2 regions of the Paenibacillus sp. FSL L8-0502 genome follow, and region 1 is predicted to be linked to the other one. Evidence: riboswitches for the same ligand, from Rfam matches in the RefSeq annotation. Region 1 holds a riboswitch; the other holds the start of a gene.
What was found. A riboswitch is a leader RNA that binds a small molecule or an ion and turns the genes downstream of it on or off. The one in region 1 is predicted to bind cyclic di-GMP.

Region 1 (12,491 bases):
GTCCGAGTAATACATGAGGTCCAGCCCGGCCACAATAGCCAGCACGGAAGAGTTTTTGACCAGATTAATGAATTGGTTGCCGATCGCAGGCAGTACAATTTTGATGGCTTGCGGTAAAATAATGCTGATCATCGTCTGGTTGTAACTCAACCCGGAGGACCTTGCCGCTTCAAATTGCCCCTTGGGCACAGATTGAATGCCGGCACGTATGGCTTCAGCAATAAAGGAGGCTGTGTATACGGTCAATCCAAGCGTTCCAGATACGAATCCGTCCAAAGGGATGCCCAAAGTGGGAAGCCCGAGATAAAAAAACAGCACGACGATCAGCAATGGGATATTGCGGATGACCTCTACATAGACGGTACCGATCCAGTTTAGCCATTTAAAAGGCGCAATTCGGAGGATGGCAATAATAGCCCCCAGAATAAAGCTTCCGATCAAGGCAATGACACTAGCTTGAACGGTATGAAGCAAGCCTTCTCTGAAACGGTCGCTATGATCGAAAAGTACGTTGATATCAAAAGTAAGCATCTACAGGTATACCTCCTTATCCAGACTTAAGAAAGGAAGGAGCTCGCAATCGCGGCTCCTTCACAAGAATACTATTCGGGCTTAACCCCAAGCCATTGCTCGTGGAGCTTATCGTATTCACCGTTGCTTTTCAGTTCCTTGATCGTATCATTAATGGCTTGTAGCAGTTCGGTTTGTCCCTTCTTTACTGCAATGCCGTAAGGTTCCTCTGTGAAGTTCCCGCCGACAAGAATATAATTCGGATCTTGTTTCTGCATGCCGAGCAGAATAGAGTTATCGGTAGTTAACGCTTCTCCTTTACCTGCTTTGAGGGCATTGAAAGCATCCTGATAGTTTTCGAATTCTAATATCGTCGCTTCTGGTGCTTTTTCACGGATATTTTTGGCGGAAGTAGAGCCTTTCACGGCGAGCACCTTGGTATTCGGGGTCAGGGACTCCAGCCCAGTGATGGGGCTCCCCTTTTTCACGAGTAGAGATTGCCCGGCGTTAAAATAGACGTCGCTAAAATCAACCTGCTTTTTACGTTCATCCGAAATGGTCATCGTCGCGATAATGGCGTCGATGTCCCCGTTTTGCAATAAGGTGATTCGTGTTTTGGACGTGACTTCTTTTAGTTCAAGTTTGGTTTCATCGCCAAAAATATGTTTGGCTACAGCCTTGGCGATGTCGATATCAAAGCCTTCTACTTTTCCGCTAGCCGGGTCTTTCAGTCCGAACAGCTTGGTATCGTATTTCACACCAACGACTAGTTTGCCACGCTGTTTGATCGCTTCCAGCCCGTTGGCTGCTGCCGGCTCATTTCCCGACGTTGCCGCTCCTTCTTTGCCTCCGCAGCCTGCCAAGACGAGCAGACAAGATAAAGCTACCAGCACCAAAGTACTCCATTGAAATCTTTTTCTCATCCGAACATTCCCCTTTCGATTTACGCTACATTGGTAGTCTGTTTAATGATGAATCAGACGGCTCAGGAACAGGCGGGCCCGTTCTTCACCCGGATTCTGAAAAAATTCGGCAGGTTGGCTGTCTTCCAAAATCTGTCCTTTGTCCATAAAAATCACGCGGTCCGCCACTTCACGTGCAAAGCCCATTTCATGAGTGACAATGACCATTGTGATGCCCTGATGGGCGAGCGAGCGCATAACATCCAGTACCTCTCCGATCGTTTCGGGATCAAGAGCTGAGGTAGGCTCGTCAAACAACATAATTTTTGGATTCATCGCGAGCCCGCGGGCGATCGCGACCCGCTGCTGCTGTCCACCAGACAATTGGGCGGGGTAGCTCTGTGCCTTTTCCTCGATTCCGACGCGCTTTAGATAAGTGATGGCTGTTTGAGTAGCTTCTTCTTTCGAGATGCCCAGTACCTTCATAGGTGCCAGTACAATGTTTTCAATTACCTTTTTGTGGGGATACAGATTGAAATGCTGGAACACCATTCCGATATTGCGACGGAAGGCATTAATATCAATCTTTTTGTCATGTACAGGGATCTCGTTAACGATCAGTTCCCCATCCGATATCGTTTCCAGACGATTGATGCAGCGAAGCAGGGTGCTTTTACCCGAGCCGGAGGGACCGATGATGACGACGACCTCGCCCTCCTTAATCTGAAGATTAATGTCTTTGAGTACATGAAAGTGACCGTAATGCTTGTTGACATTGCGAAACTGGATCAGAGAGCTCACCCCTTTTAGGCTTGGATACATAGCTTAGTAGACGGATTGACATGACCAAGCTCTATTAGAATTTAAAAATTTCTCTCATGATACTATAAGCTTACAATAAAAAACAAGATTTTATGTCATAAAACTTCACGTGTAATGTATTTTGGTGTGATTTTTACTAGTGAACTATTATTTATATGATGAAAATGAGTAAACATCCGTATTTTTATGTTATTAAATTTCACATAAATTATTGATCCCCGACAAGCCAAGGGAGAAACGTGACAAAAGCAACGCTATGTTTTACAGTAGGGAAGAAGGAATTTAGGGTAAAGGAAGGTTAGACAATGACGAAAGCTATTTCACCGCTAGTCACGGCATTGGGCATGGAGCCCCATCCAGAAGGCGGCTGGTACAAAGAGATGTGGAAGGCCAATTTTCAAATTCCGAAGCCTGTATTGCCGGATGTATATTCTGGTCCGCGCTTTGCAGCTTCGTCTACGTATTTCTTGCTGCATCCGGGCGAGTTCTCCGAGTGGCACGTGGTCCATTCTGATGAGCTGTGGTTATATCATAGCGGAAGCCCTGTAGAGTTGAAATTGGGTGGAAGCGGAGAAGAGCCTGGTGAAGAAACTGTGATTATTGTTGGTGCAGATGTGGAGGCAGGACAGCATCCACAAGCACTCGTCCCAGGAGCAGTATGGCAAACGGCACGTCCGCTTGGGGATGAGCCCGTACTGGTAACCTGTGTGGTTGCACCAGGATTCCACTTTGATGATTTCAAGTTGATTGCCAAGAATCCAACTGAATCGTAATGTGAACATTGGCGGGTGTATTTCTGTAAATGAACAGGAATGGCCCGCCTGATTTATTTTTACTCATAAAAATAGGCGCTTTAATGGCTTTAGGTGCTTAGTTTGGCCTGAACAATGAGACGATGGGTGGGATTTATGAGAGGGTCACATGTAATCAGGGTGAGCAGCTTTTGTTTTTTGAAGCTTTTCAGAACAGACACGTCCGTAGGATCGACCATCTTCAGGCTATAAACGCTATATACATATTGGTTACCCCGAGTGTTAACAACAATCTTATCCCCGATCTTCAATTCATTTAGACGATTAAATAAACGTCCAGAGGTGCGGGCTCGATGAGCAGCAATGGCGGCATTCCCCGCCTGTCCCAGCGTCCCCGTTTCCGGCATATGTACAGCCGCGTGTCTCATATTTATCCTCGTTGCGCCTTCCAATACAGGGAGCTTTAAAGCAATACGACTTATACTAATAGTGGCTATGGGAGTTTGTTCATTAGCGCTTCCAATGGTAACAGGGGGTGTGGAAGTATTTTGTCGTGCTTCACGAGCCGGGACTTCCGTAAGAGTAGTGGACAAGCGAGCATAGCTGTCCGTAAGACTGGGGGGCCATAGCGCATCGCTTTTTCCTGATGGTAGTTCTGCTGCTTTTAATAGCTTGCTTTGTTCCCGATCCTCATTCCATTCCGTCGCTTTAGGAAACAAAATAAAAAGTAAGCCTAACAAAATAAATACGTAGGAAAGTTTACGCAGACTCAGCAATCTCGCCTCCCCTAAGCAAAGTACGGATTATACATATTTTTTTGAAAAATGCCCCATTCCCGGCTCATTCCAATCGGAAATGGAATGAGGCGAGAGATCAGGGCAGGTGATCCATTTTACTTTTTGTTCGTCCGTGTGAATTTCAACAATACGCCCCACATAACCAACGCTATGCCTGTCAAATAGAACGGAACGGGGCTGCTTTCACCTGTTTGGGGCAACTGATGTACCGCAGGTGGATCCTCTGGCTCTTCTGGCTCTTTCCCGGGAACCTTGACACGGATCTTAGGTTTGGGATCGTCTTTCGAATCCACCGGAGGAGAAGGATCTTGATGAGGCATGACGGCTGGCGGCTCCGGCGGTATAGGTGCAGGTTCCTCCTGTAGAAGGGCTATGTCCTCCGGAGACATTGGCAATGACGGAGGAACGGTTACAGACGGAGTATCGGGTATTTCCGGATCTCTGTCATGTTTCTTACCTGAGCCTCCAGACGGGGGTGACGGGTCTGGATGAGTAGGCGTTCCTGGTTCGTTTTTCTTTTCTTTACGGTTGGTGATCACAATCTTTTTTACACCAGAGCTTTGTCGCAGTGTTGCGTCTATTTTGATCTCAAGCTTGCTCTCGGTGATTTTATAGCCCTCCGGTGCTGCCAATTCCTCCAAGATGTAATCGTCATGAAGCAAGGAGGAAAAGATGATTTTGCCTTCCTGATTGGTGGTCTGAATGAGAGGGGCTCTTTTTTGACCTTTATCATAGAGTGCAAACTGTGCGCCAGGCAGTACCTTCTCAGGCATATCCTGGTCTACCTTGGTCAACTCAAGACTTTCGGTCACACCCCCGCCGGAACCGGAGCCGGAAGACGTTCGTACAATGATTTCCTGGCTGGTTTCCCGTATCTCTGTCGTCAAGCGATCCCCCTCAAAGGCAACCTTATTACTCACTTTGGCTTTGTCCTCAGCATGAATGAATGATTGGTATTCAAGAATAAAAGCAGAGGAAATATCCTTGGCAAAAGCAAGTTCAAAAGTTTGCTGGCCTTGAGCATCTGTTTTGATATACAGCTTGTAATCTTGGTTTCTAATCAACTCGGTGCCCTTGGTGGTATTTCCGTTGGCAGCGATGATTGTAGAGTACAAATGAAAGGAATCCTCGATTAAGATTTGATTGCTGCTAGGCTGATCTATAATTTTAGCGTTGGATACATGTGACTGTCCTTCATTGATGCGGATGCTCCAGTCGATCTTATTTCCATTTTGTGTACCGACTTTAGATACATATTCTCCACCATGAGGTACCGTGACTTGCGCTGCCCATTTGGAGACTGTTTTTTGTCCATCCAGTAGAAGGGCTTGATTATGAATTTCCTTGTCAATCAGTTCTCCTTCCAATGAAGTTTGAAAGGTAATCCAGTAGGGAGTCTGTATCTGCTCCTTGAACTGGATACGCAATTCATTCCCATTTTGCTCGGAGGGAGGGATAATGGTGTATTGATCTGCCGGGATTTCAGCCCCTTTTTGTACGCCATCCCACCATCCCAGCAAGGTCATATCGTGTACTTTCACGGAGCCGGGCAGTAACTTCTGACCTTGCAGCAAGGGGTCTCTCACTTCCGCGTGGTTTAGGATCTTGCGATTGTAGTTGGCTTTAATGTCCCAGGTAATGAGCTTGGAGGTCGCATTATAGCTTCCTTGCTTGGCACCGTTTCGTTGTGTCATAAAGTCCGGCCAGATCGGGCACTCCACGGCATGCGATGATGTTTCTCCGTCTTCAAACTGGTATTCTATAATGGATTTATTACGAAACTCAGGCTTCGTCGTATCCGTTTTCCAGTCATTGTTATAGGTGGTTGAATACTTGATCGTATAAGCTTTATGAATGGTTTTATGAAATTTGAGCGTAAATCCTTGTTTATAGTCCTGTGATAGCGGAATCAGCTCATAATCCGTGGGGGCACGTAGCTTCGTTGTTCCGTCAACAGTTTGAATTTTCAGGGTGTCCGGCAACAAGGCCAAGCCCCCGTTTGGAAACACATCGTGAATGACAATATTTTTCATGGTGTACAAGTCTGTATTAATGGTAATCACCCAAGGTATGATTTTGGTGTTGTAATTGGGTGTGTCATACATTTTAGTCATAACTCCGCTTGTGATTTCTGTCGATACGATCTTCTGGATTCCATCTGAGGTTATGATGTTTATAACTTTTCCATTTTCATAGACACGGCCTCTGGCTTGAGTCTGGTATCGGATGGTATAGGCTGAATCTACGTCAAAGTTAAATTGAAGTTTGAAGCCGTTGCGGTCCGGATAATCAACTGGGATGACAGTATACGCCCACGATGGGAGTTCCTCCAGCGTGTTTCCTTTAAATACTTTCAAGGAACCGGGTAGCAATTCTTGAGTTTTGTTGAAATGATCAATTAAAAGAGCTTTGGCTTCGGGGATTTTTGTCTCGCCGAAGTTGTATCGTATGGCCCACGAGAGTGTTTGTGTGGCATGATCATATTTTTCAACCTTTTTGGACAAAAACTCACCACGTTCTACCTGAACAGTACCGGTAGCAGCAACGTTCTCTATCGCATCTCCTGAAAGCGTTGCTGTGTTGGAAAAACGAGTTTCGTCGCCAGTAATGCGCGTGGAATATTGAATCTGGTAGGCCGTGTTCATGCTATCGTCTTGAAAACGAATCACAAACCCTGTCCCGGCTTGATCTGCTTCAATGGCATATTCACTCGCATTTACTAGGTCTCGAACAACGGTCGATCCGTCGATATTGACTTGGAGATGATAGAGCCGGATAGAGTCTCTTCTGAGTTCCAGTCCTAAAGGAATTGGATCGGTGATGAAGGCATGCTTTACGGTGTTTAGCTGTTTGTTCACATCAATGGTCCAGTCGATCTGATTTGTGCCAGCTAGTTTCCCTTGTTTGCTTAGGGTCGGCCCTGACTGGGGCTTTACATTCACGATGACCGTTTGCACCCCGCCTTTGATCGGAATCGCAATGATGACCTCTGTACTACCTTTCACTATTTCTTTTGTAAACTCGGTTTTGATTTGCAGTTTGCCGCTGACATTGGAATGAGTCTCTACATATGGGTTAAAGGTCATGATCACCTTGCCCTGACGATCTACTGTGAAGTATCCCACGGTTCCGTCGGTAGTGACTAACGGAGATGAGATATCAGTGTAGATGACAAACTGTTCTGGTAAGTGAAAGGTGAAAGTGTCTCCTGACTTATAGGTATTGTCAGGAAGCTCCCATTCATAGCCTAGTTGGATGGCTGATCCGATGTCGAATTGGCTGTCGGGACTATATACTGCATCAATGACATGCCCTGATTCGTCGGTCAGGCTCAACTTCGTTAGTATGCTCTGCGGAGTTGCATCATGTTGAGATTTTGAACTGACTGCTCCTTGAACGAAGGGGGGCGTGTTTGAAGGAATCTCCCTGGGAGGTTCAAGGTTTGGGACACCGTATACAGCATCCGTAACGGTATGTGTAGGATCGGATACAGCACTCTGCGGCAGTTCTGGGGCTGGAGCATCTGCGTAAGCCAGTGTTGCGTTGAAAAAGCTTTGGACAATGAGCAATAAGGCAATGATCATTACATTTATTTTTGTTCTCATGCTCCAAGTGATTCTCCTATTCATCGTAATATGGCAATGCTTCGTTCGAAATTAGTATATTCAGCATGCTAGGCTGACATGACTATCCCAATAGAAAAAAAAGCCCTGATCATAGCGATCAGGGCTTTTTTCGAGATAGGCATAGCAAATTGTGGTGGATCTATGTAAAAAAGGGCATAATAAAAAGCTCGTTCATCTGGTAGCTGGCTGCCATCCGGATAGGAAGGCCCTATAGTTTTGCGTCACTGCCTTTCGACAGCTTTGCCATTAACTTGAATAGCTTGTGCGTCTATCATCTATCAAACTGGTTTCATGTAACCTCTCATTTACAGCTTGGAACGGTTCCCCCACTTTTTGCGGAAGGAATGAGGTGTTTCTCCTACATGCTCCTTGAACAGGTTAATAAAATGGCTCGTATTGGGAATACCTACGTACCTTGCGATATCCACAATGGACATGTCACTGGTTTTAAGCCAGCTTTGAGCGGCCGTGATACGGACATTAATGAGATAATCAATCGGAGAGAAACCGATCTGCTTTTTGAAATTTTTAGCCAGATTAAACTTGTTTAATTCAAACATATCTGCCAGCGAGTCCAGTGTTATTCGCTCACAGTAGGACTGATCCAAATATTGCTGTACCCGACGTACTTCGCTGAGGGTTTCAGCATTCACATGCTGGTGATCATAGGGATGCTGCAAGATGCACATCAGTATTTCACCAATGAGCCTGGACGTTAGCAGTTCAGCGGAAAGACTTCTGTCAGACTGCCCACAAATCAGAGCATGCAGTTTGTCCAATATAATATACGGATTATGCATGGATATTACCGGTTTATTATGCTTGGCAAATTGTTCGTAAAAGTTTCCGATCAGGTTGCCGTACAGGTATAAGCTGATAAACTCCCAGGCTTCATGACCGGAGGTGCTATATTGCACATACTCCTCACAATTAATAAAAAACAAATCATGAGGCTTTAAAATATATTTCTTGTCCCGGTATAGTAATTCTCCCTTACCAGACAACGTAAAAACAAGCAAAAAAGAGGCGAGTTCTTTTCTTTCCACCGTAAAAGCAGAAGTTTTTTGGAAGTAGCCTAATTCCTGAATATATAAAAGGGATTGCTTGGCAAAAGCGGAGGGAGTGCGCACAATTACGACAGGTTCGCCGTTCCAGAGGCCCTCGTTGTTTTTTTGGTCTGTTGTCATATTCAATTCCTTTACAAAGAAGCAATTTTATCTAGCTTATCTTGGTTTGATTTAACCAATATATAATGGCTGATTAAACATGATTTACTATATAAAAGTTTATTTTATCACATGAAATATGTCTATATATCAAAATATGTTTGTAAGTTTTATAGAAGCCTCGCTCTTATGGACATCTAACCTGATCGTCCGTATAAAAGGTCGAATATTGTTGAAAGAATTCTGAGGTCATCATGGATTCAAATCCTTTCTGGGGTCAAAGATAGAATTAGTGCTGAAAAAGATATCTTACATGCCCATTCAACTTTTCCCTTCACTTCTCCTTTCGGTTTAAGAAATTTAGGACTTGGTTCTGATAAAATGGTTCGTAAGGCTTATTATTAAAAATGAGATTTTGGGCCTAGTGTTGTGATTTAGTTCACGAACATGAATGTAAAAAAGAGAGATATATGCATAAAAAATTACGCAAAAAGTGACCTTACGCGTTTCATCAAGAGTGCTTTCAACTTTGGAAATGACACGGGCAATGATATGATGGGTAATACAGGTATAGTGCTTTACTTACTCGACAGTCAGTTTGGAGGATTACAGGATGGGAAAACCCAAAAATACGAAAACCGCAGCGGCTTGGTCGCTTGTTATTCTAGGGGCAGGCTTTGCAGCCACATTGCCCTTCCAGCAATATGGCTGGGCTCGTTTGTTAGCCGGAGCTTTTGAGGCAGGACTTGTAGGGGGACTGGCGGACTGGTTCGCTGTCACTGCTTTGTTTCGTCATCCGCTAGGCATTCCGATACCACATACCGCGCTGCTTCCTAAAAATAGGGACAAGCTCACAAATGCCTTGGTGAGTACGGTGGAAAATAACTTGCTAAACAAAGACAGCATCGCGTCTAAAATTGCAGATATTCGTTTGGCCGATTTGGTGCTGGGTGGTGTGGAAAAAGGTTTGCGCACGCCGGAGGCGGCGGCATCCATAGATGTTCTTGCCAAGCGGCTCGTCCAGTCGCTCCCGCTCGCGGAATTGGCTCCGGTCATCGTGGCAGAGCTCAAGCGGCAGATGACTGACTTTGACGCCGGACCGCTGCTGGAGGCGCTTGCTCGTCAGACCAGCGAGAAGGGTTATGATCGCCGCGCGCTGGATTACACGCTGGAACAAGCCGAGTCCTGGCTTTTGCGACCCGAAACGGGCTATACGCTGGGTACCTTAGGTATGCAGGCTGTCAGCGGTTTGCAGGTGAGCGGACTGATGCAGTTTGCCTTGAACGCATTCCTCGGCTATCTGAACGAAGAGCGTATGGGTGAAATGATTCGTCATTTTTTGCTGGATCAGGTAGCAGAACTGCAACGGGAAGAGCACCCGCGCCGTCAGGCCGTGCTGGATGGTCTAAGAACACAGGTGACCCGATTGGCGACGAAAGATACGGTTCAGGAAGGGTTGAACGGCTGGAAGGATAGCCTTGTTGAAGCCTGGGAAGGTGATGCGTCGGTGCTGGGAAAAATGGAGGAACTGCGTATACGCTTATTGGACTACATGGAAGACGGAAGCTATGTGCAGACCTATATTTTACCGCTATTGGATCGAATGTTGACTGATTTAAGAGGGAATACCGAGCTGCTGGACAAGATTAATGTGCGAATTGTGGAAGGTATTACTGGACTGGTGGAAGCCAACCATAGTCGGATTGGTAACTTGGTGCGCGAAAATGTAGACAAAATGGATAACAAATCCCTGATTGCACTGATGGAGGACAAACTGGGACAGGATTTGCAGTGGATACGTATTAATGGCGCAGTTACAGGCTTCCTGATCGGCATTGTGCTGACAGGTATCCGTATGCTAATCCAATAGATCAGAAAAAGCTACAGATAGGGTTGTGGAAGCATGAGGCTTTGGCATGAACATTTAATCGACAAGTTACCCCGTCCGCAACTGCTGGGGCAACATCGTGAGTGCTGTGCCCTGCGCGGGAATGGGTGGGGCAAGCCACACGCCACGGTGAATTATGTGTTCGATTATCACCCCATGCTGCTGGTGCGCTATCATAGGCTCATTATGGACGAAATGAAAAGCAGAGGGTACAATGTTGACCCACTATGGGAACAGCCTTTGTATCGCGGTAAGCAGTGTGAGCCTTGGGAGGCAGAGCTGGGTGAGGAACTGGCAGGCGCGGGTGCATATGTGGAGCATGACGATGAGTATATGAAGGAGTGCCTGGATAACCTGGCTTCCAAGGGGATTTTAATAGAAATTGAAGTGACCTAAAAAAGACGGGCTGTGGTAGGTTCATCATTCAGATGAAGTGCCGCAAGCCCGCTTTTTTGATGCTTCAATGTTCATCGTTTGGGAGAGAATCGGGATATTAGATTACAGAATCCAGCGTGTGACCTTTTCCAGGGGTTGTCTGGATTTTTCACGTTTGGGTTCATGAGCGCGATAACCGAAGGCAGCAATGACTGAAATATCGAGCAGCCCGTTCTCCAGCAGTCCTTCTTCCTCCAAAATGGCATGCACCTGATCGTAGTTAAAACCCTCAATCGGACAGGAGTCAATACCGATCTGAGCCGCCGCGGTCATCATATTGCCTAAGGCAATATAGGTTTGCTTGGAAGCCCAGTCAAATAGCGTACGTTCGTTTTCCAGCAGGTGTTGACTTTCACCCTGGAAAATCTTATAGCGGCCTGTCAGTGAGGCAAATTCCTCCTCAGACATACCTTTAACCTCTTTATACATATACTCCACGTAAGGAGAATCATAACGAACATCCTTGCGCGCCAAAATCAGGATGACGTGGCTAGCCGCAGGAATCTGCTTTTGGCCACCGCTGGAAACCGCAGCCAGCTTCTCTCTTAATGCCTGATTTTGTACAACTACAAACTGCCATGGTTCAAAACCGACGGAGCTTGGAGAAAGTCGCCCGGTTTCGAGAATGAACTGAAAATCCTCTTCCGGTATGATGCGATTGGGATCAAATTCTTTCGTGGCGTGCCTGAACAGAAAGGCGTCCAGAATTTCCTGTTTTTTAGCTGATGTATTAGACATAAAATGTACTCCTTTGGGTATGGGTTTAGTTGGTGCTCTATGGGTTTTCTGCTACTATAATGAGAGCTGATATCGAATATATAGTTATCATATAGAAAGTTTTTGCAGGGAACAAGTACGCACATATTTGTTTCTTGTCATACGTCTGAGGCTATTGGTTTACACATTCTACAGAAAGAAGGGTATACATGGCACAGGAGATGGAACATGCAGTTAGCGTTAATTTTGGATGTCCGGTAGCGAAAACCGTCGGGGTTATAGGCGGCAAATGGAAGGGAGTCATCTTGTATCATTTGACCACAGGACCGCGGCGCTATAACGAAATTCGACGGACCTTGCCTAATATTACACAGCGGATGCTAACCTTGCAGTTGCGTGAATTAGAGAGAGATGGCATTGTGCACCGTGAAATTTATAACGAGAACCCACCGCGTGTGGAATACTCGCTTACCCCGTTAGGAGATACGTTAAGGCCATTGCTGGATTTTATGAGAGACTGGGGGATCTTCTATGGAGAACAGGGTTGCGAGCCTGTGACGACAACTTCCAAATCAGGCAAGCACTTTTGTTAAAGGGAATGAAGAAAGCCCGCCAGATGATTTCATAGAAGACTCATAAGAAATCATCTGGCGGGCGAAATAAGGTCGGTTTTACTTGGATAAAATGTACACTTATTTAAACTCGATGGCTTCGTTCATCTGTGACCAGGCCGTTTCTCCAATGATGCCCAAGCGCCAGATAGCGATTCCTTTGAGGTCATAACGTTTGGCTAAACCGATCTTGGCGTTAACGGTGCTGTCTTTTTCGCTACCCATCGAAATCCCCAAAATGAGCTTGTCCCGCGAGGTTTCCTTC
Region 2 (12,491 bases), 920 kb from region 1:
ATTCCGCATAATTCCACTTTCCCAGTTCCTCTGGTCCCAACACTCTCGCCATGATGATGCTGACTGCCAGGCCGAACACCATGCGAATCATTTTGTCACCGAACAGCCAGGATGTATTCACCAGCAAACTTCTGCGCGGTTTGGCGCGTTTTTCGACTAATGTCATAGGTTTTACTCCATCTTGAAAAATGACCTTGCGTACAGCGAAGAGACCCCCCGCTCAGGCGGATGGCCTCTCCATCTCTTACACGACGACAGAAGCTTCAACTGCAGCCTGCCTTTTTACCCGCTCCAAGTCTGTATCCACCATCATACGAATGAGCTGCTCGAAGCCTACTTCCAATCGCCAGCCCAGCTTTTCTTTCGCCTTGGCACAATCGCCGAGTAATAGATCTACCTCTGCCGGACGGACAAATTGAGGATCGATCACGACGTAATCCTCATAATTTAAACCTACATGGGAAAAGGCAATTTGCAGCAGTTCACGCACAGAATGCATTTCTCCCGTGGAAATGACGTAATCATCCGGTTGATCCTGCTGAAGCATCAGCCACATCGCCTTTACATAATCCCCTGCAAAACCCCAGTCTCGCAGTGAATCCAAATTTCCCATGCGCAGCTCTTGCTGCAACCCCAGCTTGATACGAGCTACCGCATCCGACACTTTACGCGTTACAAATTCCAATCCTCGACGTGGGGATTCGTGATTGAACAGAATGCCAGAGCAAGCAAACATATCAAAGCTTTCACGATAGTTCACTGTAATCCAATGGCCGTACACTTTGGCAACACCGTAGGGACTACGTGGGTAGAACGGGGTCGTTTCTGTCTGCGGTGTCTCCAGCACCTTACCAAACATCTCGCTGCTTGACGCTTGGTAAAAGCGCGCTTCCGGTTTGGCAATTCGAACCGCCTCCAGCATATTGGTGACAGATAATGCTGTAATCTGCCCTGTAGCCAACGGCTGCGGCCATGAGGCCGCTACGAAGGATTGAGCAGCCAAGTTGTAGACCTCATCCGGGTCGGACTGCCGAACGGCTTCAATCAATGAAGCCAGATCGGTCATATCACCGGAAAGCCAGTGGATGTCATTCTGGATATGCGCTACATTTTCAAAGTTCGGTGTGCTGGTTCGTCTGCGCATCCCGTACACCTCATAATCTTTGGATAGCAGCAATTCAGCCAGATAGGACCCGTCTTGCCCGGTAATTCCTGTGATCAGCGCTTTTTTCATTCCAATTCCCCCACCGTTTTTTTATTGTTCAACCAGATCCAGACCTTGAAATGCCTGATACACAGACTTTAATCCCTCTTCTAGTGAAATACGCGCCGACCAGCCCAGCCCGGAAATTCGGGATACATCTACCAACTTACGCGGCGTTCCATCAGGAGCGGAGGTGTTAAAGGTAATTTCCCCCTCATAGCCGACTACATTCTTCACTCGCTCAGCCAGCTCACGAATGGAGATATCCTCACCTACGCCGATATTTACAATTTCATTTCCCTCATAATTGTTCATTAGGAATAGACAGGCTTCAGCCAAATCATCAGAATGAAGAAATTCTCGCCGCGGCGTACCAGAACCCCATACTTCTACAGTCGGAGATTGATTCAGCTTGGCTTCATGAAACTTGCGGATGAGCGCAGGCAACACATGAGAAGTCTGGAGATCAAAATTGTCGCCCGGACCGTATAAATTCGTCGGCATCACAGAAATAAACCGGGTTCCATACTGACGGTTGTAAGACTGACACATTTTAATCCCGGCAATTTTAGCAATCGCATAGGCCTCATTAGTAGGCTCCAGTTCACCCGTGAGCAGATATTCTTCCCGTAACGGCTGCGGAGCAAATTTAGGATAGATACAGGTAGAACCTAGGAATAATAGCTTACTTACATTTGCCCGGTATGCCGCATCAATCACATTTGTTTGTATAAGCAGATTGTCACGGATAAAATCAGCCGGATATTCGTTATTCGCCAAAATCCCACCAACCTTGGCCGCTGCCAAAAATACATAATCCACAGGCTCTGTTTCAAAAAAATGATCTACTGCCTCTTTATTACGTAGATCCAGCTCACGGCTTGTGCGAGTAATAATATGACGGTAACCCGCTTCCTGAAGCGCTCGGACAATAGCGGAACCCACCAGTCCGTGATGCCCTGCTACATATATGTTGGAATGAAGATCCATACTTATCCCCTACCTTCTTCGTGAAAATGAAAGACTTTAATACGCATCCTTGGAGCCTAGCAGCACACGAAATGTTTTCAGCATAATAATCATATCTGTGCGGAAACTGCGTCTGGATATGTACTCCAAATCCAGTTCTACCATCTGGTTAAAGCTTAGATGATTACGGCCGCTGATCTGCCATAAACCAGTGCAGCCCGGTGTAACCGTCAGACGCAGCTTATCCCTCACTGTGTAATCATGGACCTCTCTTGGCAATGGGGGTCTGGGTCCTACCAGACTCATCTGCCCACGCAGTACATTGAACAGTTGTGGCAACTCGTCGATGCTCGTTCTGCGAAGAAAGCGACCCACACGGGTAATTCGGGGATCGTCCCGCATTTTGAACATCGCACCCTCAATTTCATTTTCCACCAGCAGTGCAGATAATCTGGCTTCGGCATCAGACACCATGGAACGAAATTTGATCATGCGAAACGGCCGCTCATTTTTTCCAATACGTACTTGATAAAATATTGCACTTCCTTTGGGGTCCTCCAGCTTAATCAGCAAAATGACAAGCAGAAATACCGGGCATAGCACGATGATTCCAATGAAAGACAATATAATGTCCATGCTTCGCTTCACGAACGGGTATACGTTCCATCCTTGCCGCCGTTCAAGCCCATGAGCGACCGAATAAACATCCACTGACGCACCCCGCACTTCGACCTCATTCGAGCGGGAAGAAGACACGTCTCATCACCTCGCTCCTTATTAATAAGTATTATTTATACACTGTTAAAAGAATTTTATATACTCCCATTTTCCTCCTTTTTATTCATGTCAGATTGCGTTCCTCCATCCCCCGCTCGACACGGGTATTCGAACGCTTCACATTATTAAGTACTACGCCCAGAATGCGCGCCTTTACTCTTTCCAAATTCGCTTTTGCTTTCTTGACGACATCCTTTTTGACCTTCCCTGCCTGCACCACCAGAATGACTCCGTCACACATGGCGCTTATAATGAAGCCATCCGGAAAGGACAGCAACGGCGGTGTATCCATTAGGATCACGTCATAATGTTCTTTCAGCTCAACCAGCAGAGCATTCATTCTGCGGGAACTGAGCATCTCGGACGGATTGGGCGGGTTCGGTCCGGCTGTAATTGCATGCAGATGGTCAATCCCGGTTTCTTGAACCACATCCTGCCATGCCTGTTGATTGGCAAGCACCCGTGTCAGCCCTGTATGATTACGCAAACCAAACATATGGTGCAAGGAGGAACGGCGCAGATCCATATCCATAATCAGCACCTTTTTCCCCTCTTGCGCATAGGTTACAGCCAAATTGCTAATTGTGACCGTTCTGCCTTCACCCGCCTGAGCGGACGCCACCATCATAACCTCAATCGGCTCGTCTATAGAAGAAAACTGGATGTTAGTGCGAAGCATGCGGTACTCCTCCGAAACGGAAGACTGAGCATGTAGGGATGTAACGAGCTGATTATTGATTAATCGCGGCATATTGCCCTTCACCTACCTGTTTAGGAGTTGTAGTGGAGCTGTCAGAGCGTTTATCTTCTTTTTTCATTTTCGTAATCAGGGCTAGGGTAGGCAGACCGAGTTCTATTTCAATATCCTCTTCATTCTTAAATGTATCATCCAGTACCTCCAGCAGAAACGCCAAGCCTATTCCCAACAATAAAGAGGTGGCAAAAGCAATAAATATCTGTATAGTGGCATTACTGTTCACGGGAACTGCTGGATCATTCAGACTGGCTTCGCTTAGGATGGTGACATTGTCCATTTTCATGATAGAGGGGATTTGCCGTTTGAATACTTTGGCTACCGCATTGACGGTTTTCACAGCCTTCGTATACGATAAATCGCGGATTGTTACATCCATGACCTGTGAATCACCTGCGGTGTTCACTCTTAATTTTTGCGCCAATGCTGACGGAGTGACCTTAAGATCGGGGAAGCTGGCGACCACCTGATCCATAATCGCCGAGGAGATCATAATTTGCTTATAGGAGTTCGTTAAGGCTATATTCGTTTGAACTACACTGTAATCGACGACACCTGCACGATCCGGTCGTGGCGTCTGGTTGATAATGAGCTTTGCGGTAGCTTCATAAATCTGCGGGGTAAAATACATATTTTTTATGCCCACTACAGTACATACTAGCAGTACGATGCTACCAATCAACCACATTCTTTTACGGATCAAACGGATGTACTCTTTCAACTGCACAAGACCAGTCCTCCCTGATTGACTTGTTTTCGATGCAATAACGCTTGTACTGATCCTCTGCATAACGGGGAAAAGAACGGTGCATGACCCTCTAATCTATAGTAAAATGTTGTATAATAGCGCATAGAAGGTCTAGCCAGCGAATAAGCACAAAATGCTCATCATCGGTGGCCTCTTAGGGTATATAAACGAAGACATCAGTGAAAACTATTAAATAAAGATACGTTATGTAACTTACATAACTAATTTATGATACAAAACGTATCTTGTCAAGCGTAAACTTGCTTTTTTACCTTTCTTAACCTTGCCTTCAGGAGGAAAAACGGATGAATTATGGCACCCGCATCGCTGAATTACGAGAACATAAGGGATTAAAACAAGAGGAACTAGCACAATCCCTCGGAATTACGCGGGCAGCTCTTTCTCACTATGAAAAAAATAGGCGCAAGCCAGATTTCGAGATCCTGACCAAGCTCGCTGATATTTTCGGGGTAACGATTGACTACTTGGTGGGACGTACGAGCCATCCGGCGGCAATATTGGATTCAGATGTGAGGGAATTTGTGGACCAGCTTGAACTGTCCGATGAGGATATTCTGCAACGTTTCAACCTGACCATTGATGGACGCACCTTGTCTGAGGAAGAAGCCAAACGTTTTATTGCATTTGTCCGAATGGAACGAATGATGGAATAAAGAAAGCGGCCGACTGCTTCACGTCTCGCTCAAGTAAGACCAGCCGTTGGAATTTACACGCGCTTGTCCTTCCGGTATGTGGTTCCATCCGCGTCGCTTTCTAGCCATTCTGGCATCGTGAACCCACATTGGAGCAAAATGTCCCGGATGTCCAAGTGGATGGCAGCTTTGTCTGCTTTCTGTACGTTGTTTTGAAAAAGAGGGTTGTTCCCCCCTAATTCTGTCTCCTTGTTCATTCAGCACTAACCTCACTTTATTATTCTTGGTCACCGGAAAGAAATTTCCCACAAACCTTGTATGTATAGTCACGAACAAAACTATTATATATGAATACACACCTGCAATGTTGTCGTCTTATGACGAGAATAAAAAAGGATTTTCTTATTTTTTTCTTCATTATACGTAAAGTATTGGCAAATCAGAACGATTTTCCAACAAAAAAGAACCTGTCAGGTCCTATTTTCTCCTGATAGGTTCTTTTTTGTTTTATTTCGAAATGATGTTAGGTATTCGAACTCTAAGGTCCTATATGCATTCCGATCTGATTAAGCGGCCTCGGCTGCCTGGGAAACCTGAGTACCTCCGGTCGCTCGGACTTTGTAGACATAGTGGCCTCCGGCTTTTACCGTGCGGTCTGTATACGTGCTTCCCGCTACTTGCGAGGCAATCACCTGATAGGCCCCGTCGGTTCCGTCAGCACGCAGCACATCATAGGAAGATACGCCTTCTGCCTGAAGCCAATTAATCTCTACCGCCCCATCCTGAACAGAGGCAGCCTTCACCCCTGTTGGAGCTGAAGCTGCGGTCTGATCTGTACTTTTTAATTCCAAAATATATTGTACCGCTTCGCCAGGACCCAGCTTTTCTTCAAAATCAAGGGCAGGAGAAGCCTTGAGCCCTGATATGGAACGCTGTGCCTGACTGTAAGTGGAACCCGCTCCAAAACGTTCACCCGTGTACAAACCGGCATTCGGCATTGTCACCCGTACACGAACGGTCTGCGTGGTGGATTCGAAATTCACTAGATTCACCAGCAATTTGTTTGAAGTAGCGCCGCTACCTGCCAGCGGTTTAAGCTTGGACGTATCCACCGCACGCACATACACCATTTTATCCTTGGTATCCTCTGGATTCAGCACTGTATAAGTCAGAGGTTTTCCATGGGTGGCATAGGCTAGACTCAAGCGTCTCATGATCTTAACACGAGTGTCCTGTCCCTGCCCGAACGGATAAATTTCTGTGTTGGCCGGGTTATGACTTTGCAGATCGAAGCCTGTTTTAAACAGCGTATAATCTTTATAAAAAGCAGCGTGCTGGATAAACATATCGGCAAACCCAATTTGTGAACGCATAATCCGGTCGAATGCGGCTGCTTGTGGCTGACTAGCCCCATAATCTGGATTATCTCGATGCGTATCATTGGTACCGAACTCCGTGTTCAGCATCTTCTTCGCCAGTCCGTCGCTCGAACCGCCGAAGGTTTTCAAATTTTGAATGAAGCTGCCCCCGCCCTCTTCATTATACGATTCACCGTAGGCGTGTCCGTTGGTCAGGTCAGTGACTTCCTCCAGCTGTTTACGCTGCGCCGGGTCTCGCTCCCATCCATCCGGATCACCGCATTTTTTCGTACCTCCGGTTTGATTTTTGCACGCCTTGGTAGAGTACGTCGGCCAGTAGGCCCAACCCGGCGCTACCGTTTTGAGATGCGGTGCCAATTGCTTCCCTTCCGTATTCAACCACTTAGCTACAGCCAGATTTACCGCCTTGGAGCGATTAAATAATCCAGGTTCGTTATCTACTTCATAATATTGAAGATAAGAACCGTATTTTTTTACATAATCGCGCAACTTTTGCTTGGCCGTTTCTGGCAGAGAACCATCTTTTTGCAGCTTGATATCACCTGTATATAAATACAAAGCAGACGATTGCATATTATACTGCTTTAACGTTTGATAGTAATCATCCACGTCTGTACATGCCTTGCCCACATTGCTGGCACAGGTGACCCTCATGACATTGCCACTATAAGCAATTCCCAGCCATTTGAGAACGTATGGTAAATGCTTAACTGCACCCTGATCATAATAAAATTCTTTATTGTTCACATTTGTTCCGGTCAGTATATATTTACCGTGTACCGGTTCGGTCGCAGGTGAAGCTAACGTCTCCAAGCTCAAGTCATCCCAAGTCCACCACACATTTTTATCTTCTGCAGAGGAGCAGTATAGGCAGCGCGCTGTCTTTAGCTTGAGTACGTTAACACCGCTTTGCAATTGCTCTTTGGGTATATACAGCTCGTAGTTGTTTTTGAAATTATAAGCACTCCCAGTACCGGATACTCCGGCAATCTGAATAATACCGGACAGCTGTTGATTTGAAAATACAGCCATTTGTGGGACTGCTTTGCCCGCATCTAAAATCCGAACACGGAATATCATACCATTGGGAGGAATCTGATTCAGCTTATACTGGAGTGTCAGTTCAGGGTTCGTGGACGCATTCAAACCGGGAGGAATATCTCCACTGCTGAGCAATACCGGAACTGTTGTACTCTCTTCTGCTACCGACAACGCTGACATTGCTCCTTTAGCAGATGATTCGGTAGAGGCAGCTGCTGTAGAAATGTCGATATTATCCCTGCCGACCACACCTTTGAATTCCGCTGAAGAGTCATCCCTCTGCCCCAGCTTCCATACTGGACTGGCAGCTGCTACTTTATCCGTCTGCAATTCTGCGCTTCTTGAAGGCGTGTATATAAACCAAGCGATCATCGCTATAGCTACGATCGCTAGTAGTCCAGATAAAACTACTGTATACCTATGGGATAACCATTTTTTTATCATATGATCGACCCTCTCTCCTCAAATTTTTGGACCGGGAAAGAGTATTAATCAAGGAAGAAACAAAGCGTTTCCGGGAATCACCGCTTTCGCTTCATGCTGACTTTCCCACATTAGACGTGCCATCGCGTCGCCTTTTTCATCATAGTATTCTACTTTTAAATCTACCATTTTGCCTGCTTCCAAAGTCATACTGCCTTTACGCTCTGTCCAGCTTTGTTTGAACCAGCTGTCAATCACCAACTTGCCGTCTACCCATACACGGATACCATCATCGGATATCGTGGTGAACGTATAGGTCTCGCTATATTGCGGTTTGATTTTACCCGTCCAGCGAACCGAGAACTGATCGGCATTCACCTTAGGGTCAGCGGCATTGGCACGCCAGTTGTAGTCCAGCTTGCTATCTGTACGGATCAAAACAGGACTTCCATTCAAATTCATATTGTTAAAATATTCGCCACGCAACCCGTTCACATATACCACATCAGGAACAGAAGGAGGAGTCGGAGCTGGGGGAACGATCACTACTGGCGGAGCCGGGATAGGCTCACTTTGTCCCTCGTCCGGTAAGGTCGGTATATCTGTCCCAGGTGGTTGAATCGTTTCCAATCCATTCTTCACATCATCCCGCGTCAAACTCCTCGAATCATTCATATAATCCTGAATTTGATTTGTTGTGTTATTCTCAGTCAGCATCTTGCCCCAAGTCATGGAATATACCCATTTAGGTTGAGCCTGCAACACCTCAGAACTAGGCATCTCACCGTGCTCCCCAATGGCAATCGGCTTATTCCGTGCCAGCCCAAGCAGACCTTCGTAATGACTTTGCTTAAAATCATTGTTGTAAATATCTACTGCCAAGATGTCCACTCTGTCATCCCCCGGGTATTTCGGGGTGTACGGGACAGTATACGAATTGGGCGCATTCGGACTCCATACCCACAGCAGATTGTTCAATTGATGTGTGTTGGTAAAACGGTCGTACATGATATTCCATAGCTGATTGAAATTATTTTTGTTTCCCCACCAGAACCAGTCGCCATTCATCTCGTGGTAAGGTCTCCACAAAACCGGAACCCCTGCATCACGAAGCTGCTTTAACGATACAGCGGCCTTATCCAGATCGGCAATGAGGAGGTTATACTGCGTAGTACCTGGGGTCACGTATTTGTTGAACTCTGTCTGACTTACTTTCGCCTGTACATTGGCCCAAGTCAGTGGCCTACCTGGTAGCGCTTCATGAAAAGTCATCGTCACAATACCACCGGATCTGTCCCAACGGATAGCACTATCGACGACATTTTTACGTTGCGCTGCTTCTGTAGCGTCAGATTGACCAGAGATAGCTCCCATCTCATAGCCGTGTACACCTACATATGCCTGACTGATTTTTTGGACCTTGTTACTTAATTCATCCGGACTTTCCAAATAATCATGCTGACCGGTGACTATTTTTTTCCCTGAGATGTTGAGTAAATAATTGTATAGTTCACGGGCCTGAGTAGAAGCGTCCGAATTAACAGGTTGTAATGAAGCGGCATTCGCCACAGACAGAGAATCACCAAAACCGACGGGCAACAATGAAAAAAGCATAACAACGGGGAGTACATGACGTATCAGTCGATACAGAGGAATAAAATTGAATCTCACTTTCGCTCTTCCTTTCGGTAGCCAGGCTGCCATCCTTGTGGAAGGCCCTTTAGCTTTGCGTACCTGCCTTTCGACAGGGCTGCGTTTATCGTTGGAAGGAGTTTGGATTCCTTCTTACCCTAAGTATCGACTTTATTTTACCAAAATTTAATAGGTCATGTTCATGAATTTACAGGTTTTCGCCCAAATTCGACAGTTTGAGCCATGAATTTTCATGAATTTGTCTTTTTTTCGTTTTTACGAAAATAATTATGAGATAAATTGGTGACGGGAAATTTCATTCCAATCCATACAAAAGCGGACAATATCCTCTTCAACCAATTCAGAGCCAGTCTGCACCTCAATAAAATCCACATCTGTCACAGCCAAAATGCTATGCTTCGTCCCTTCAGGAATGCGGACTACATCACCAGCCTTTACTTTGTGTAGCTTCTCATTCAAAATAATTTCCGCTTCACCGCTAATAATGGTCCAGATTTCACTCCGTTTGAAATGAAGCTGGTAGCTGATATTTTTGCCTTTTCGTACGCGGATTCGTTTGGTCAATACCTCGTTGCCCTCGTCATATTTGACATAATCCACAACCCGATACTGCCCCCAACGACGTTCTTCATACATTGGACGCTGATCATGAGCCTTGAGCACTTCTTTAATACGAGGACTTTCTGCCTTATTGGTCACAAGAATGCCATCCGGGCTAGCCGCTACAATCAGATCATTCGTTCCAATGATCGCCACAGGAATGTCTAACTCGTTAATAAGACTCGTATTGACGCAATCCTCCGTTACTACACCTCTGCCCACTTGTTGATTAGACATTTCTTCTGTGAGCGTATTCCAAGTACCTAAATCCTTCCAAAAACCATCATACGGAAGAACTACAATGTCCTTTTCCTTCTCGACTACTTCATAGTCAAAACTGATTTTTTCCAGAGATGCGTATTGCTTTTGCATTTCTTCATAATTCAGCGGCAATCCCTTGGATGCCAAGATATCCAGCAAATAACTTAATTTGAACGCAAAAACCCCGCAGTTCCATAGAGCATTGCGTTCAATCAGACGCTCCGCCTGCTCCCGGTCGGGTTTCTCTTGAAAATGGCTCACTTCGCGGTAGCCAGTGCTACCTTGGGTGGCATCGTTTTTCGGAATAATGTAACCATATTTCTCTGAAGGATAGGAAGGGACAACCCCGATTAATGCAAGCTTGCCTTCACTCTCCTGAAGCGTATGTTCCAGTTGGGCTACGGAGGCGAAGAAAGCATCCTCAACATAAGGATCTACAGGCAATATAGCTACAATTTCATCAGGTGAAACACCTGCAATGGAATATAAATAAGTCGCTGTCAGCGCAATCGCAGGAAAGGTGTCTCTGCGTTCTGGCTCAACAATGATACGCGTATTCGGCCCAACCTGACTCTGGATCATTTCGACCTGTGCTCTCCCTGTCGCAATAAACGAGGATTCTGATAATCCGTTGTCTCCCAATTGTCTCCATACCCGCTGTACCATGGATTCCGAAGTCCCCTCCGGGCTCTCCAGTACCTTCAAAAATTGTTTGGAACGGGAATCGTTGGACAAAGGCCATAATCTTTTACCGGAACCACCAGACAAAAGTACGAGCTTCATAACTCTCCACTTCCTCTCTATATTGGTTGGGTGATCGTTCTGATGATGAGTTGACTACCCGCTACGGAATGCATTTGATCTTACGATCGCTGTTGCCGTGGGATTCTTCGGATTGTGTAAAACATTTATATGTAAGAATCCCACGTCAAAGGCGAACGCTCCGCTTCTCCAGATTCAAATCCATCCCTGCGCTACTCAAAAATGCATCATGCCGATCATACCGTTTATTGCAAAAGGCGCGACCGGACATGATTAAGTCCGGTCAGCCTGTAAAAATCTCACGCTTTCGGCGCTTGCCCGCTGTGCTTGCAAGCTTCAAGTAATCGAGGTTTCGTAACGCCTTGCCCAGATTGCCTTCGGCAACCACAATGGCAGCCTTGATCGGAAGGAGCGGCATCAACCGCGCCGCTCCTTCCGATACGCCCTTCCTACTCCCATCCCATAAGGTGGGAGTTTAAAACTGTGACTCCACGGCGGAAAGCAGCGGAGCGGGCAGAATTGTTCTGAAGAAGCGTCAGCGTTTGCCTTTACCCCCGGATTTTAACCTTTGAATGTTTTACACAATCAAGAAAATCCGGGGGTAACAGCAATCGGAAGAACAATCTGCACGCGCAGCGCCTCCCCCACCACCACAGTCACTTTTTAAACTTCCACTTTATCTCTGTTCCACCCACTCATCCGCGGACGACCCACGGAATAGTATTCCAGCCCGGAGCCTTGAATCTGTTCCTCGGCGAATACGTTACGACCGTCAATTAGAACCGGTTTGCGCAGAAGGGAGGCCAGTTGTACGAGATCGACCTTTTTGAACTCTTCCCAATCGGTCAACAGGCACACAGCGTCGCTACCTTCGGCGGCTTGCTGTGGGGATGAGCACCACACAATATTCGGGTGATCCACGTGCTCCTTGAATTTATCCATCGCAATGGGATCATACAGCTTGACAATTGCGCCTGCCTGAATGAGCGTTTCTACGATTTCCAGTGCTGGAGCTTCGCGGATGTCATCTGTATTTGGCTTGAAGGCGAGGCCCCAAATGCCAATCGACACACCGTTCAGTTGACCCAGCGATTCACGCAGCTTGGATACGATCATAAATCGCTGGTCGGTATTCACCTCGACCACCGATTTCAACAACTTAAATTCATAGTCTACATTACCCGCAATTTGGATAAGCGCATTTGTGTCTTTTGGAAAGCAAGAGCCACCATACCCGATCCCTGCTTGTAGGAAAGAGGAGCCGATC

Region 2: another riboswitch for cyclic di-GMP. It lies ahead of NSQ57_RS06140 (glycosyl hydrolase); the one in region 1 lies ahead of NSQ57_RS02055 (collagen binding domain-containing protein).

Annotation. Positions count from the first base shown of each region.
Region 1 is NZ_CP151958.1:452,648-465,138, forward strand. Features, by position in the region: gene NSQ57_RS02030 (amino acid ABC transporter permease) at 1-531, opposite strand, end outside; gene NSQ57_RS02035 (transporter substrate-binding domain-containing protein) at 603-1,433, opposite strand; gene NSQ57_RS02040 (amino acid ABC transporter ATP-binding protein) at 1,476-2,213, opposite strand; gene NSQ57_RS02045 (cupin domain-containing protein) at 2,540-3,007, shown strand; gene NSQ57_RS02050 (class D sortase) at 3,097-3,762, opposite strand; gene NSQ57_RS02055 (collagen binding domain-containing protein) at 3,879-7,388, opposite strand; cyclic di-GMP riboswitch class I at 7,584-7,664, opposite strand; gene NSQ57_RS02060 (AraC family transcriptional regulator) at 7,715-8,596, opposite strand; gene NSQ57_RS02065 (DUF445 domain-containing protein) at 9,189-10,445, shown strand; gene NSQ57_RS02070 (TIGR02328 family protein) at 10,479-10,859, shown strand; gene NSQ57_RS02075 (NAD(P)H-dependent oxidoreductase) at 10,962-11,636, opposite strand; gene NSQ57_RS02080 (winged helix-turn-helix transcriptional regulator) at 11,825-12,208, shown strand; gene NSQ57_RS02085 (stalk domain-containing protein) at 12,308-12,491, opposite strand, start outside.
Region 2 is NZ_CP151958.1:1,375,860-1,388,350, reverse strand. Features, by position in the region: gene NSQ57_RS06185 (flippase) at 1-166, opposite strand, end outside; gene gmd (GDP-mannose 4,6-dehydratase) at 245-1,234, opposite strand; gene NSQ57_RS06175 (GDP-L-fucose synthase) at 1,256-2,194, opposite strand; gene NSQ57_RS06170 (sugar transferase) at 2,231-2,929, opposite strand; gene NSQ57_RS06165 (CpsD/CapB family tyrosine-protein kinase) at 3,015-3,701, opposite strand; gene NSQ57_RS06160 (Wzz/FepE/Etk N-terminal domain-containing protein) at 3,682-4,431, opposite strand; gene NSQ57_RS06155 (helix-turn-helix transcriptional regulator) at 4,758-5,126, shown strand; gene NSQ57_RS06150 (hypothetical protein) at 5,180-5,362, opposite strand; gene NSQ57_RS06145 (hypothetical protein) at 5,672-7,969, opposite strand; gene NSQ57_RS06140 (glycosyl hydrolase) at 8,018-9,619, opposite strand; cyclic di-GMP riboswitch class I at 9,633-9,713, opposite strand; gene NSQ57_RS06135 (sugar phosphate nucleotidyltransferase) at 9,869-11,245, opposite strand; gene NSQ57_RS06130 (hypothetical protein) at 11,508-11,645, opposite strand; gene NSQ57_RS06125 (UDP-glucose/GDP-mannose dehydrogenase family protein) at 11,888-12,491, opposite strand, start outside.